One region of the Streptomyces vinaceus genome, then DNA from elsewhere that is predicted to be linked to it. Evidence: riboswitches for the same ligand, from Rfam matches in the RefSeq annotation. Region 1 holds a riboswitch; the other holds the start of a gene.
What was found. Region 1 has a riboswitch for glycine ahead of gcvT (glycine cleavage system aminomethyltransferase GcvT). Riboswitches for the same ligand answer to the same signal wherever they lie in the genome.
Positions count from the first base shown of each region.

Region 2: another riboswitch for glycine. It lies ahead of gcvP (aminomethyl-transferring glycine dehydrogenase); the one in region 1 lies ahead of gcvT (glycine cleavage system aminomethyltransferase GcvT).

Region 1 covers NZ_CP023692.1:2,323,427-2,330,987, reverse strand. Annotated here, with positions in the region: gene CP980_RS10100 (L-serine ammonia-lyase) at 1-1,183, opposite strand, end outside; gene glyA (serine hydroxymethyltransferase) at 1,404-2,660, opposite strand; gene gcvH (glycine cleavage system protein GcvH) at 2,678-3,061, opposite strand; gene gcvT (glycine cleavage system aminomethyltransferase GcvT) at 3,129-4,244, opposite strand; glycine riboswitch at 4,429-4,532, opposite strand; gene CP980_RS10080 (AAA family ATPase) at 4,836-5,459, shown strand; gene CP980_RS10075 (enhanced serine sensitivity protein SseB) at 5,549-6,292, shown strand; gene CP980_RS10070 (enhanced serine sensitivity protein SseB C-terminal domain-containing protein) at 6,349-7,089, shown strand; gene CP980_RS10065 (ABC transporter permease) at 7,522-7,561, shown strand, end outside.
Region 2 covers NZ_CP023692.1:6,186,399-6,193,959, reverse strand. Annotated here, with positions in the region: gene gcvP (aminomethyl-transferring glycine dehydrogenase) at 1-2,150, opposite strand, end outside; glycine riboswitch at 2,349-2,447, opposite strand; gene CP980_RS28035 (PRC-barrel domain-containing protein) at 2,561-2,932, shown strand; gene CP980_RS28030 (DNA polymerase IV) at 2,929-4,422, opposite strand; gene CP980_RS28025 (MerR family transcriptional regulator) at 4,506-5,144, opposite strand; gene CP980_RS28020 (bifunctional nuclease family protein) at 5,346-5,819, opposite strand; gene ftsR (transcriptional regulator FtsR) at 5,884-6,657, opposite strand; gene CP980_RS28010 (FHA domain-containing protein) at 6,732-7,561, opposite strand, start outside.

The DNA.
Region 1 (7,561 bases):
GGACGAGGCCGCCCACCGGGTCGCAGGTCAGGCCCAGGTTGTGCTCCATGCCGATCTCGGCCGCGTTCTCCACCTGCTCCGGGGTGCAGCCCAGGACCTCGGCGAGGGCGCCCGCCGCCATCGAGCAGGCCGAGCCGACCTCGCCCTGGCAGCCGACCTCGGCGCCGGAGATCGAGGCGTTCTCCTTGAACAGCAGGCCGATCGCACCCGCGGCGAGCAGGAAGCGGACCACGCCGTCCTCGTCCGCGCCCGGCACGAAGTTCATGTAGTAGTGCAGGACCGCGGGAATGATGCCCGCGGCGCCGTTCGTCGGAGCCGTGACCACCCGGCCGCCGGCCGCGTTCTCCTCGTTCACGGCCATCGCGTAGAGGGTGATCCACTCCATCGACAGCGCCTGGGGGTCGCCCTCGGAGCGCAGTTTGCGGGCGGTGTTCGCGGCCCGGCGGCGGACCTTCAGGCCGCCCGGCAGGATGCCCTCGCGCGACATGCCGCGCGCGACGCACGCCTGCATGACCCGCCAGATCTCCAGCAGGCCCTCGCGGATCTCCTCCTCGGTGCGCCAGGCCTTCTCGTTCTCCAGCATCATCGCGGAGATCGACAGACCGCTCTCGCGGGCCATGCGCAGCATCTCGTCGCCGCTGCGGAAGGGGTACTTCAGCACCGTGTCGTCGAGCTTGATCCGGTCCTCGCCGACCGCGTCCTCGTCCACGACGAAGCCGCCGCCTACCGAGTAGTACGTCTTCTCCAGCAGCGGGGCGCCGGCGGCGTCGTACGCGAAGAGCGTCATGCCGTTCGCGTGGTACGGCAGGGACCGGCGGCGGTGCAGGATCAGCTGGCTCGGCTCGTCGAAGGCGATCTCGTGCGCGCCCCCTATCTCGGTGCCGAGCAGGCGCAGGCGGCCCGTCCTGCGGATGCGCTCCACCTCGTCGTCGGCGCTCTCCACGTTCACCGAGCGGGGGGAGTGGCCCTCCAGACCCAGCAGCACCGCCTTGGGCGTGCCGTGGCCGTGGCCGGTCGCGCCGAGGGAGCCGTACAGCTCCGCCCGGACCGCCGCGGTCTGGGCGAGCACGCCGTCCTTCTTCAGCCGGGTCACGAACATGCGGGCGGCGCGCATCGGGCCGACCGTGTGGGAGGAGGAGGGGCCGATGCCGATGGAGAAGAGATCGAAGACGGAGATGGCCACGGTGGCGGACTCCCTTGTCTGCTCGTGGGTGGAGGGGCAGGCGGGGTGGATCGTATGAGGGGGGGATTGTTCGGATTTTGTCCGACAGTCGAGCTTAACGTGGCGAGGTGAACGTTTCGTCTGCCCGCGATGGTCGCCGGACGGCGCTCGGGTATGGCTCGTGTCACACAGGAAGGGCCCGGCCCTGTGTGACACCAGGCCGGGCCCTCCCAAGCCGTCGCTAGAGCGTCGGGTACAGCGGGAACTTCGCGGCGAGGGCCGAAACGCGCGCCTTCAGGTCCTCGGCGTCGTGCGCGGGCTTCAGCGCCTGCGCGATGATCTCGGCGACCTCGGTGAAGGCCTCGGCGTCGAAACCGCGGGTGGCCAGCGCCGGCGTACCGATCCGCAGGCCCGAGGTGACCATCGGCGGCCGCGGGTCGTTCGGGATCGCGTTGCGGTTGACCGTGATGCCGACCTCGTGGAGGCGGTCCTCGGCCTGCTGGCCGTCCAGCTCGGAGTTGCGCAGGTCGACCAGGACCAGGTGCACGTCGGTGCCGCCGGTGAGGACGTCCACGCCCACGGCCTTGACGTCGTCCTGGACCAGGCGGGCGGCCAGGATCTTCGCACCCTCCAGGGTGCGCTCCTGGCGCTCCTTGAACTCGGGCGAGGCCGCGACCTTGAAGGAGACCGCCTTGGCGGCGATCACGTGCTCCAGCGGACCGCCCTGCTGGCCCGGGAAGACCGCGGAGTTGATCTTCTTGGCCAGCTCCTGCGTCGACAGGATGACACCGCCGCGCGGACCGCCGAGGGTCTTGTGCGTGGTGGTGGTGACCACGTGGGCGTGCGGCACCGGGTTCGGGTGCAGGCCCGCGGCCACCAGGCCGGCGAAGTGCGCCATGTCGACCATCAGGTACGCGCCGACCTCGTCCGCGATGCGGCGGAAGGCGGCGAAGTCCAGCTGGCGCGGGTAGGCGGACCAGCCGGCGACGATCAGCTGCGGCTTGGACTCCTTGGCGAGGCGCTCGACCTCGGCCATGTCGACCTCGCCGGTCTCGTCGACGTGGTACGGGACCACGTTGTAGAGCTTGCCGGAGAAGTTGATCTTCATGCCGTGGGTCAGGTGACCGCCGTGGGCCAGGTTCAGGCCCATGATCGTGTCGCCCGGCTTCAGCAGCGCGAACATCGCGGCGGCGTTCGCCTGCGCACCGGAGTGCGGCTGGACGTTCGCGGCCTCGGCGCCGAACAGCGCCTTGATGCGGTCGATCGCGATCTGCTCGACCACGTCGACGTGCTCGCAGCCGCCGTAGTAGCGGCGGCCCGGGTAGCCCTCGGCGTACTTGTTGGTGAGGACCGAGCCCTGGGCCTCCATGACGGCGACCGGAGCGAAGTTCTCCGACGCGATCATTTCCAGGGTGGACTGCTGGCGGGCGAGCTCGGCGTCGACGGCGGCGGCGACGTCCGGGTCGAGCTCGTGCAGGGGGGTGTTGAGAACAGACATCAGGTACCCCTGGGGTGTCAGTTGTCGGAGTGGGTGAGCGCGGCGTACTCCTCGGCGGAGAGCAGGTCGGCCGGCTCCTCCGCGATACGCACCTTGAACAGCCAGCCGCCCTCGAACGGAGCCGTGTTCACGAGCGCCGGGTCGTCCACGACGTCCTGGTTGGCCTCGACGACCTCACCCGTGACGGGGGAGTACAGATCGCTGACGGACTTGGTCGACTCCAGCTCACCGCAGGTCTCGCCCGCGGTCACCGTGTCGCCGACGGCGGGGAGCTGGGCGTAGACGACGTCACCGAGCGCGTTGGCCGCGAACTCCGTGATGCCGACCGTCGCGACGCCGCCCTCGGCGTCCGACAGCCACTCGTGCTCCTTGCTGTAACGCAGCTGCTGGGGGTTGCTCATGACCTGATTCTCCTGGATGCGGGGGAGTGGGGACGAACAGTGGTCTCGCGTACTGAGACGCGGGGAGTTACTTCTGCCGCTTGTAGAACGGCAGCGCCACGACCTCGTACGGCTCATGCGTACCGCGAATGTCCACGCCGACGCCGGAGGTGCCGGGCGCGGCGTGCGCCGCGTCCACGTAGGCCATCGCGATCGGCTTGCCCAGCGTCGGGGACGGGGCGCCGGAGGTGACCTCTCCGATGACCTTCCCGTCGGCCACGACGGGGAAGCCGGCGCGCGGGACGCGGCGGCCCTCGGCGATCAGGCCGACCAGCTTGCGCGGGGGGTTCGTGGCGGAGCGCTCGGCGGCGGCCTCCAGAGCGGCGCGGCCGACGAAGTCGCCCTCCTTCTCGAACTTGACGACCCGGCCCAGCCCCGCGTCGAACGGGGTGAGGGAGGTGGTCAGCTCGTGCCCGTACAGCGGCATGCCCGCCTCCAGGCGCAGCGTGTCGCGGCAGGACAGGCCCGCCGGGACCAGGCCGACACCCTCGCCGGCCTTGGTCAGCGCCTGCCACAGCTCGACGGCGTGCTCGGGGGCGACGAACAGCTCGAAGCCGTCCTCGCCGGTGTAGCCCGTACGCGCGATCAGCGCGGGCACGCCCGCGACCGTGCCGGGCAGGCCGGCGTAGTACTTGAGCCCGTCCAGGTCGGCGTCGGTGAGGGAGGCGAGGATGCCGGGGGACTCCGGGCCCTGCACGGCGATCAGCGCGTACGCGTCGCGGTCGTCGCGCACCACGGTGTCGAAGCCGGCGGCGCGCTCGGTCAGGGCGTCCAGGACGACCTGGGCGTTGGAGGCGTTCGCGACGACCATGTACTCGCTCTCGCCCAGGCGGTAGACGATCAGGTCGTCGACGATCCCGCCGTCCTCCTGGCAGATGTGCGTGTAGCGGGCGCGGCCGACGCCGACGGTGGAGATGTTGCCCACCAGGGCGTAGTCCAGGGCCTTGACGGCCTCCGGGCCGGTCAGCGTGATCTCGCCCATGTGGGAGAGGTCGAAGAGGCCGGCCTTGGTCCGGACGGCGTTGTGCTCGTCGCGCTCACTGCCGTACCGCAGCGGCATGTCCCAGCCCGCGAAATCGGTCATGGTCGCACCGAGCGAACGGTGCAGCGCGTCGAGGGCGGTCAGGCGGGGGGCAGTGCTCATGGGTGTGGCTCCCGGGTCCCAGGGCATGACATGACGAGGACGTTCCTCCCCATCTGTCATCGGAACCTGAGAGGTTCGCCGAGAGTTCCCGGTCGGACCCGGGGAACGTCGACTTGCACCTTGGGTGGAGCGCACGCGGATGCCGTCGCGGGGGACGGCGGCGCGGCTCGCTTTTCAGATCTGCCTCATCCACGCGGTACGGGGCCTGAGAGATTCAAGGGAGGTACTTGCTCCTTCGGCGCCCGGGCACCGCCTCACGGCGTGCCGGGACTCTCCCGCGCGGATTCAAGCGGCCGGTATGCAGTTGGTCCAGATGGCGCACATCATTGCACGCCGTCCGGGCGATCGGGCGTGCGGGCCCGAAAGAACGTACGCAAAGGGTGGGGCGGGGGCGGCGGACCGATGGTGACGGACCGGTGGTGACGGACCGGTGACGCAACCGGGACGGAGCCGCGATACCCGACCGGAACCGGGGGTCCCGGATTACCGTCTCTTTACACTCAGTGGGCATGGGGCCCCCTGCGGGCCCGGATGGGGGAGGCGATCACTGTGCGGAGATTCGGAGTGCTGGCGTTGACCGGGACGGGGTCCGTGGACGGAGTGCCCGCGGCGCGGCGGACGCGCGCCGAGGGCGCCCCCGTGCGTGACCTGCGCGGCCGGGGCGCGCACGGACCGCAGTGGCTCGGCTTCGCCGAGGGGGACATCGTCGTCGTGTCCGGCCTGCCGGGCGGCGGCAAGAGCACGCTGATCAAGCGGGCCGCCGAGGGCGGCGGCATCGACTCCCAGGACGTGCGCGAGCGCTGGGAGCGGCGCATGCCGAAGACCGTGCCGTACGGGGTGTACCGGCCGCTCGTCCGCTTCGCCCACTACTGGGGGCTCTGGCGGACCCTGCGCTCCGGTGCCTCGGCGGTGGTCCACGACTGCGGGACGCAGAGCTGGGTCCGCGGCCTGCTGGCCGCGGCCGCGCGGCGGCGGGGCCGGGCGCTGCACCTCCTGCTGCTGGACACCAGCCCCGAGGAGGCGCTGGCCGGGCAGGAGGCGCGCGGGCGCGGGGTCTCCGCGTACGCCTTCGCCCGGCACCGGGGGGCGGTGGCCCGGCTGCTGCGCGAGGCGGAATCGGGCCGCCTCCCCGCCGGCTGCACCTCGGCGGTGCTGCTGGACCGCGGCTCGGCCGCCTCCGTGACCCGCATAGCCTTCCGCCGGGACACCCCCTGACCACCCGCGGCGGAGCCCCCGGCGCCGGCCGGAGCCCGAGCCGTTAACCTCGGGCGACGGCAGGGGCGGAAAACACAGCGGAGGCGTGGATGCAGGGCGGCGGCTGGCCGGACAACGAGCTGGAGCAGGTGCTCGGGGCGGCGCTCGGGCAGACGGACGCGGGGGCCCGGATCGTCGAGGTGCTCGGGCGCAGCCGGCTCTGGGTGCCGCTGCCCGCGGGCGCCGGCGCGGGTCCGGACGCGGGCGGCGCGCTCACGCTGCCCACGATGGACATCAACGGGGCCGCGTACGTCCCCGTCTACAGCTCCGAGGCCCAGTTCCGCGCCTGCGTCGGCCCGGCCATGGACTTCGCCGTGGCCCCCGCCGTCGAGTTCGCCCGCGGCCTGCCCCCGCAGCTCGGCATCGCCGTGAACCCCGAGGGCGCCGTCGGCGTCCCGCTGCCCCCGCCCGCCGTGGCGGAACTCTGCCGTACCGGCCGGACCCCGCTCGACGGCCCCGCCACGGGCGGCCGCGTCCGGCTCTACGAGCCCGACTGGCAGGAGGACCCGGTGGACTTCCTGGCCGCGGCCGCCGAGGAGTTCCGCGCCTCCGGCGCGGTCGCCGCGGCCCACCGCTGCCTGGCCAGCGTCGAGGGCGGGGCGCCGGAGCTCTACATCGGTGTCCGGCTGCTGGGATGGGAGCCCGAGATGCGGAACGCGCCGATGGACGCCCTCGGCCGGGCCCTGGCCCGCGTCGCGCCGCCCTGGCCCGTGCAGTTGATCCTCCTCGACGCCGTGCAGGACCCGGTGGTCGACTTCATCGCCGAGCGCGTACGCCCCTTCTACCTCGCGTAGCGCCGCTTAAGCTGGGTGCCGATACGGGTGGACGGGCGGACGAAGAGGGGTACCGGGTGAGTGCGTCAGGCACGGCCGCGGCCGGGCAGGTCGAGCACATGATGCGCCAGGTGACGCCCGGGCGCTTCGAGAGCTACGAGTCGCTTCTGCACGCCCTCGCCGAGGGACGGCTGTGGATGCTGCTCTGGCAGGGACAGCCGGGCTCCCCGGACGCCCAGTACGGCGGCATGGAGATCGAGGGCCTCGGGTACGCGCCCTGCGTCACCTCCCCCCAGGAGCTGGCCGCCAGCGGCTGGAGCCGGGGCTACGAGGTGGTCACCGGCCGGGACGTCGCCCGCGCCCTCTACCCGGACCGCTGGGGCCTGTGGCTCAACCCGCACGCCCAGGGCGGCGGCCTGGGCATCCCCTGGGCCGACCTGCGCCGCATCGCCACCGGGCTCGACCGGATGCCGGCCGGCCCGCTGCGGCTGTCCGAGCCCGCCCTGGAGCTCCCGCAGTTCTACGGACTGCTGACCCAGCACGCCCACCGCACCCCCGCCGTGCGCTCGCTGCGCCGCGCCTGGGTGCAGCCCTCGCTGGGCTCGCCGTACCTCGCGGTCGGGCTCGACCTGTACGACGCCTCCGCGCCCGCGCTGGAATCCGTACGGGAGATGATGCGCCAGTCGGTCGGCGCGGTGCCCGAGGGCGTGCCCGTGTGCACGGTGGCGCTGGCCGACGAGCACGATCCCGTGGCGATGTGGCTGCGCGCCCAGACCCGCCCCTTCTACGACCGCGAGGGCCAGGCCCCGGCGTACTGAGCGGAGCGGTCCACGGACCGGGACGACCATATCCGGCCAACGAAGGCCGCGGGGAACGACGTTCCCCGCGGCCTTCGGCGTATCCGCTGTTTCCGCCCAAGTAGGAGCGCTGAAATGGCACTTGGGCCCGATGTCCGTTCCGCGCCGTACGGTCCCTGTTTCACCGCTGACCAGGACCGGCCGTTCGGATAACGGAAGGTGCAGACGCAGATCACGGTTGCGCATCACATCCCTGGCAGGGCTGGCGGCTGCTCCTGAGCCCGTTGAAGACTCCCCCCACCGAAGGCCGGTCAATCCCACAACCACCGGATCTTCACGTGCACTTCAGGCGCAATTCGTGCCATTCGCACCATCAGAGACGCCGAAAGAACCAAGCCGCCACAGCGGCGGGCATGGGCCGGCCACCGTCGGCCGAGAGGGGTCCCCACCACGATGACGGCACCACTGCACGACACCAGCGCGGCCGAGCCCG
Region 2 (7,561 bases), 3.9 Mb from region 1:
CCGCCGTGCGGGATGCAGAACGTCTTGTGCAGGTTCAGGTGCGAGACGTCGCCGCCGAAGTGACCCGGCTTGGCCAGGCCCACCAGGGCGTTCAGGTTGGCGCCGTCCACGTACACCTGACCGCCGGCCTCGTGCACCTGGGCGCAGATGTCGGCGACGTGCTCCTCGAACACACCGTGCGTCGAGGGGTAGGTGATCATGAGCACGGCGAGCTCGTCGCGGTACTGCTCGATCTTGGCGCGCAGGTCGGCCGCGTCCACCTCGCCGTCGTCGGCGGTCTTGACCACGACGACCTTCATGCCGGCCATCACGGCGCTGGCGGCGTTGGTGCCGTGCGCGGAGGACGGGATGAGGCAGACGGTGCGCTGCTCGTCGCCGTTGGCCCGGTGGTAGGCGCGGACGGCCAGCAGGCCGGCGAGCTCACCCTGGGAGCCGGCGTTCGGCTGGATGGAGACCTTGTCGTAGCCGGTGACCTCGCAGAGACGTTCCTCCAGCTCGGTGATGAGCGTGAGGTACCCCTCGGCCTGCTCGACCGGGGCGAACGGGTGCAGCTGGCCGAATTCGGGCCAGGTGACCGGCTCCATCTCGGTGGTCGCGTTGAGCTTCATGGTGCAGGAGCCCAGCGGGATCATGCCGCGGTCCAGCGCGTAGTCCTTGTCCGCCAGCTTGCGCAGGTAGCGCAGCATCGCGGTCTCGCTGCGGTGCTGGTGGAAGACGGGGTGCGCGAGGTAGTCGTCCGAGCGCAGCAGGGCCTCGGGCAGCGCGTCGGCCGTGGTCGCGTCCAGCGCCTCGATGTCGGCGCTGACGCCGAAGGCGGCCCAGACGGCCTCGACGCCGGCGCGCAGCGTCGTCTCGTCACAGGAGACGGAGACGTGGTCGGCATCGACCTGGAACAGGTTGACCCCGCCCTCGCGGGCGGCGGCGACGACCTCGGCGGCCTTGCCGGGCACCCGCGCGGTGAGGGTGTCGAAGTACGAGCCGTGCACGAGCTCCACCCCGCCGGCCTTGAGACCGGCCGCGAGGAGGGACGCGTAACGGTGCGTGCGGCGGGCGATCGTCCGCAGGCCGTCGGGGCCGTGGTAGACGGCGTACATGCCGGCCATGACGGCGAGCAGCACCTGCGCGGTGCAGATGTTGCTGGTGGCCTTCTCGCGGCGGATGTGCTGCTCGCGGGTCTGCAGGGCGAGGCGGTACGCCTTGTTGCCGTCCGCGTCCACCGAGACGCCGACGAGGCGGCCCGGCAGCGAGCGGGCGTGCTTGTCCTGGACGGCCATGTAGCCGGCGTGCGGGCCGCCGAAGCCCATCGGGACGCCGAAGCGCTGGGTGGTGCCCACGGCGATGTCCGCGCCGAGCGCACCCGGGGAGGTCAGCAGGGTCAGCGCGAGCAGGTCGGCGGCGACGGCGACGATCGCGCCGAGCTCGTGCGCCTGGTCGATGACCGGCTTGATGTCCCGTACGGCACCGGAGGCGCCCGGGTACTGGAGGAGCACGCCGTAGACCCCGCGCTCGGCGACCTCGGCCGGGATGCCCTCGGACAGGTCGGCGACGACGACCTCGATGCCGATCGGCTCGGCGCGGGTCTCGATCACGGCGATGGTCTGCGGCAGCGCGTCGGCGTCGACGAGGAAGACGTTGCCCTTGGCCTTGCCCACGCGGCGGGCCAGCGTCATGGCCTCGGCGGCCGCGGTGCCCTCGTCGAGCAGGGAGGCGCCGGAGGTCGGCAGGCCGGTGAGGTCGGCGACGACGGTCTGGAAGTTGAGGAGAGCCTCCAGGCGGCCCTGCGAGATCTCGGGCTGGTAGGGCGTGTACGCCGTGTACCAGGCCGGATTCTCCATGACGTTGCGCAGGATCACCGGAGGCGTGAAGGTCCCGTAGTAGCCGAGACCGATCATCGGGGTGAGGACCTGGTTGCGGTCGGCGAGCGAGCGCAGCTCGGCCAGTACCTCGGCCTCGGTCCGCGCCTCGGGCAGGTTCAGCGCCTCGGCGGTCTTGATCACATCCGGTACCGCGGCGGCGGTCAGTTCGTCCAGCGAGCCGTAGCCCACGTGGGCGAGCATCTTCGCCTGCGCCTCGGCATCCGGGCCGATGTGGCGCTGCTCGAAGGGGATGCCTCGCTCCAGCTGGGAGAGCGGAATACGGTTGGCGGTCATGTACGGAGGCCTCCTGGGTCGTACGACCTGCGAGGGGCACCACGGCGCGGGCACCCGGACGGCCTCCCCCTCTGTCATCTCAACCTGAGAGCTTCACCGGAGTCGCGGGGGTGGCCCGCTGATTCCGGCTTTCACCGTCGGTGAGGAGGGGAACCGGCACTGCGCGCCCGGTACCCGCCCCTGCTTTCCAGAGTGGCCTCGTCACGTGCGGTACGTATGCCTGAGAGATTCCGGGGAGGATTTGCTCCTTCGGCGCCTCCGTCGTACTCACTCGGAGGACTCTCCCGCACAGGGTCAACAGCCGTCACCCAGCCTACCAGCGAGGTTCTGGCCCTCGCTTCGAGTGGCCCGCACTGCGGAAATGCCCTTCTGTAGTCATTACGGAGGAGTTGCGACCATATGGAGGGACCGTGCAGACCGACATCGATCCGCGCAGCCTGATCGGCCGCAAGGCGTTCGACCGCAACGGAACCAAGATCGGCACCGTGGACGAGGTGTACCTCGACGATGCCACGGGCGTGCCCGAATGGGCGGCCGTCCGGACGGGCCTGTTCAGCCGGGACGCGTTCGTCCCGCTGGAGCCGAGCGAGGTCGTCGACGACACCCTGCGGGTCCCCTTCGAGCGGGCCCTCATCAAGGACGCCCCGGACTTCGGCGTCGGCCGCCACCTCTCCCCCGAGCAGGAACTCCAGCTCTACCACCACTACGGCCTGGACGTCTCCCTCCCGTCGGACATCCAGCGCGACTTCGGCCGCCTGGCGAACGGGGAGGACACCCCCTAGGGCCTCCGCGGATCTTCCTGTCCTACGAGGGGCAGCGGGTCGGAGGGCTCCAGCTCGGGGTCGTCCACCCGGAAGGTGCGCACCCGGCCCGGCGGCGATCCGGGCTGCTCGAACCGGACGGTCACCCTCCCGACCCCGCTGCCCTGCACCCACCCGGGCCCGTGGACGGCGTGCAGTACGTCACTCCCGGCCGCCCAGCGCCGCTCCGGGGCCGGCTCGGGCTCCCCGGCCGACCCCCCGGCCCCAGGGGCCTCGGCGGGCCCTCGAAGCCCTTCAAGTCCTCCAGGCCCCGCTGACCCCGACGGCGCACCAGCCCCCGTCGCGGCGCCCCCCTCCTGGCCCACAGCCCCTGCGGCACCCTCTCCGGCGGCCTCGGCAGCCCCGGCAGCCGCCTCCGCCGCGGCCGCCTCCTCCGCCGCCATGGACTGCGCGAACAGGTCCTCCTGCGTGTAGTCCGCCAGGCCCGTCACGCCCACTCCCAGCAGCCGCACCCCGCCCGTGGTGTCCACGGCCTCCAGCAGCCTCGCCGCGGCCTCCCGCACCACCGCGGGGTCGTCCGTGGGCCCGCGCAGCGTCTCGGAGCGCGTCAGGGTCGAGAAGTCGTACCGCCGCACCTTGAGCACGATCGTCCGCCCCGAGTGCCCCGAGCCGCGCAGCCGCTGCACGCACCGGTCGGCGAGCCGCTGCACCTCGGTCCGGATCCGCACGCGGTCGTGCAGGTCCACGTCGAAGGTGTCCTCCACCGACACCGACTTCGCGTCGCGCTCGGCGACCACCGGCCGGTCGTCCAGCCCCAGCGCCATCCGGTACAGCCCCACCCCGTGCGAGCGCCCGACCATCCGCACCAGCTCGTCCTCGCCGGCCTCGGCCAGCTCCCCGACCGTGGTGATCCCGGCCCGCCGCAGGTGCTCCCCGGTGACGGGCCCCACCCCCGGCAGGGTCCGCACCGACATCGGGGCGAGCAGCTCCCTCTCCGTCCCCGGCTCGATCAGCAGCAGCCCGGCCGGCTTGGCCTCCTCGGACGCCACCTTGGCCAGCATCTTGGACCCCGCCAGCCCCACGGACCCGCTCAGCCCCGTCGCGGCCCGGATGTCCGCCCGCAGCCGCTCACCCGTCTCCCGGGCGCTCTCCGAGTCGAACGCGGTCCCGCCCGCCTCCAGGTCCACGAAGGCCTCGTCCAGGCTGAGCGGCTCCACCAGCGGGGACAGCTCCCTCAGCAGCCCCATGACCACCTCGCTGACCGCCTGGTACAGCCGGAAGCGGGGGATCAGGTACGCGCCGTTGGGGCAGAGCCGGCGCGCCTGGGCCGTCGGCATCGCCGAATGCACCCCGAAGCGCCGGGCCTCGTACGAAGCGGTGGCGACGACCCCGCGCGGCCCGAGCCCGCCGACGATCACGGCCTTGCCGCGCAGGCTCGGCTTCGACGCCTGCTCCACGGAGGCGTAGAAGGCGTCCATGTCCAGATGCAGGATGGTCGGGGCTGCTCTCACAGCCCCGATGCTGCCTCATGCCACTGACATCCGGCCGGGGCCGGGCCGTCTCCTTCGGATCACGGCCCCGCCGGGACGCGTACTCAGCCGGCCCGGTTGCGCCGCGCCGCCAGTTCGTCCGTCGGGTTGTGGCCGACCACCGTCTCGCCGGTGTCGACCCGCTCGCCGTGCAGCTGCGACAGCGCGTTCTCCACGTCGCGCCAGACCACGCCCACGGCGATGCCGAAGACGCCCTGCCCGCCCTGGAGCAGGCTCACGACCTGGTCCGGCGAGGTGCACTCGTAGACGGTGGCGCCGTCGCTCATCAGCGTCATGCGCTCCAGGTCCGAGAAACCGCGGTCACGCAGGTGCTGGACTGCGGTCCGGATGTTCTGCAGCGCCACCCCGGTGTCCAGGAAACGCTTGACGATCTTGAGGACGACCACGTCCCGGAAGCTGTACAGGCGCTGCGTCCCCGACCCGCACGCGGGGCGCACCGTGGGCTCCACCAGCCCGGTGCGCGCCCAGTAGTCGAGCTGGCGGTAGGTGATCCCGGCCGCGGCGCACGCGGTCGGTCCCCGGTAGCCGACCTGCTCGGGCGCCGGATCCGCGCCCACCGGTGCGACCGGCGTGCTGTCCGGCTGACGGCGCGCGGATCCCGCCGCACTGCCGTGGAGCGGGTACGGCCCACCGTCACTCCGCACGGGGATGCCCCCGGTCGTACCGTCGCCCGTGACTCTCACGCCGACCCTCCGTCCTTGACCTGCCCCCTCGAAGGTAGGCAGTCACCAGGGGTGCGTCAACGATCGCCACACTCGGCACGCCGAGTGATAATCACCCTGAGAGTGGTTTCCCGTGACCTGTAACGGGGAAGGACTGCCCGAATGGGCTGATGTACCCCGTGGACACGCGGCGCTGACGGCACGGCGGACGCGCCCTGCGGCTCATTGCGGGCCGGTGCCGAAGTCCTCCGGGGAGATCTGGTCGAGGAACTCGCGGAACTTCTCCACCTCGTCCTCCTGCTCGTCCGGAATGGCGATTCCGGCGTCGTCCAGCACCCCGTCGCTCCCGTAGATCGGCGTCCCGGTGCGCAGGGCCAGCGCTATGGCGTCGGAAGGCCGCGCGCTCACCTCGACCCCGCTGGCGAAGACGAGCTCCGCGTAGAAGACGCCCTCCCGCAGATCCGTGATCCGGACCTCGGTGAGCTCCTCGCCGATCGCCTCCAGCACGTCCTTGAACAGGTCGTGCGTCAGCGGCCGGGCAGGGGCCATGCCCTGCTGCGCGAAGGCAATGGCGGTCGCCTCCCCTGGTCCGATCCAGATGGGGAGGTACCGGTCGCCTCCCACTTCACGCAGGAGCACGATCGGTTGGTTGGAGGGCATTTCCACCCGGACACCCACAACGTCGAGCTCGTTCACACAGCAACCCTAGGACCTGCCCGGCAGGTTTGGGTAGTCGGGCCCCCCTCGGGGGTCCCCGAGCTCAGCGCAGACGGACCCCGAGAGCGGTCTGCACCAAGGCCTCGTGGAGCCGTACGGAGAGCCCCGCGAGCTCTTTCAAGGTGGCCTCCGCATGCGCCCTGGTCTGCGGGTTGCGGTGGCGGCGCAGCGGTGCCACGACCTGCTCCACCAGGCCCGCCTCGCGGTCCGCGGCGGCCTTCATCGCCCGCAGGTGGCGCGGCTCCAGCCCGAAGCGGCCCAGATCCGCCACCAGGCGGGCCACGGTGACCGTCTCCGCGTCGAATCCGCCGTCCGGGGCCTCGCCGACCAGTCCGTACGACTCCCACTCGGCGAGCTGCGCCTCGTCCACCTCGGCCGCGGCGAGCAGCTCGGCGCGCCCCACCCGGGCCGAGGCGGCCCGCTCCCGGCCCACCTCGCCGTAGACGGCGGACGGGCTCGCGGGATCCGCGCCATCCCCGTGCGCCGTGGGCGCGGGGATACGGATCTGCTCACCCCGGGCGAGCGCGTCCAGCTGCTCGCGGATGACCTTCAGCGGCAGGTAGTGGTCCCGCTGCAATCGCAGGATGCGGGCCAGCCGCTCGACGTCCTCCGTACTGAACTTGCGGTATCCGGAAGGTGTGCGTCTGGGCTCGACCAGCCCCTCCGCCTCCAGGAAGCGGATCTTCGAGATCGTGACTTCGGGGAACTCGTCGCGCAGCAGCGTGAGCACCGTGCCGATGCTCACCAGCCGCCCGGCCGAGCCGGAGCTGCCGGCGGTGCCGCTCTTCGGGGCACCGCCGGTGGGGATACGCAGCATGGGACCTTCCCTGTGGGGGTGTCCCCCGGACGGGGTCCGGGGTGCGGGTCCCCCAGGCGGAGCCCAGGGGACGGTCAGATGCCCCGCAGGCTCGCGTAGAAGACCAACCGGTACTTGCCGATCTGCACCTCGTCGCCGTTGTGCAGGGCGACCGAGTCGATGGGCTCACGGTTCACGTACGTGCCGTTGAGGCTGCCCACGTCGGAGACGGTGAAGCCACCGTCCTGGCTCCTGCGGAACTCGACATGCCGCCGGGAGACCGTCACGTCGTCCAGGAAGATGTCGCTCTGCGGGTGCCGGCCCGCCGTGGTCAGCTCACCGTCCAGCAGGAAGCGGCTGCCGGAGTTCGGGCCGCGCCGCACGATGAGCAGAGCGGAACCCGGAGGCAGGGCTTCCACCGCGGCCTGGGCCTCGGGGGACAGCGAGGACGACACGTGCTGTTGTCCCGACACCTCGGCCTCGTAGGCCTCCAGGCCCGAGATCGAGATGGTGGACGTGGTCTCCGAGGCACGCTCCGGCGTCAGGCCCGCCCGCAGCGGCGCGCCGCAGTTGGAGCAGAACCGGCTGGCCGCATCGCTGCGGTGTCCGCACCTGCTGCAAACCTGCTCGGCCGACATGGACGGCTCCTCGCGCCGCGGCTGCCCCGCGGAGGCATTGGTGGCATACGGGTCGGGGGCAAACCCTCCACCCGAACTTGAGGTTGATGGTTCACCGAAACCTATGCGTCCGGAACCGGCAGGGTCAACAGACGACGCGCCCGGCGCGCCCGAAACATCCCCCGCGCCGGCGACCTCGTCACGGAAGAGCGGCCGGTCGCCCTGCCCTTCCACCTCTCCCTGCCCCGCACGGTGCTTGGCCGCACCGCTTTCCTCACGGTTCTTCTTGCCGAACAACTTCTCAAACA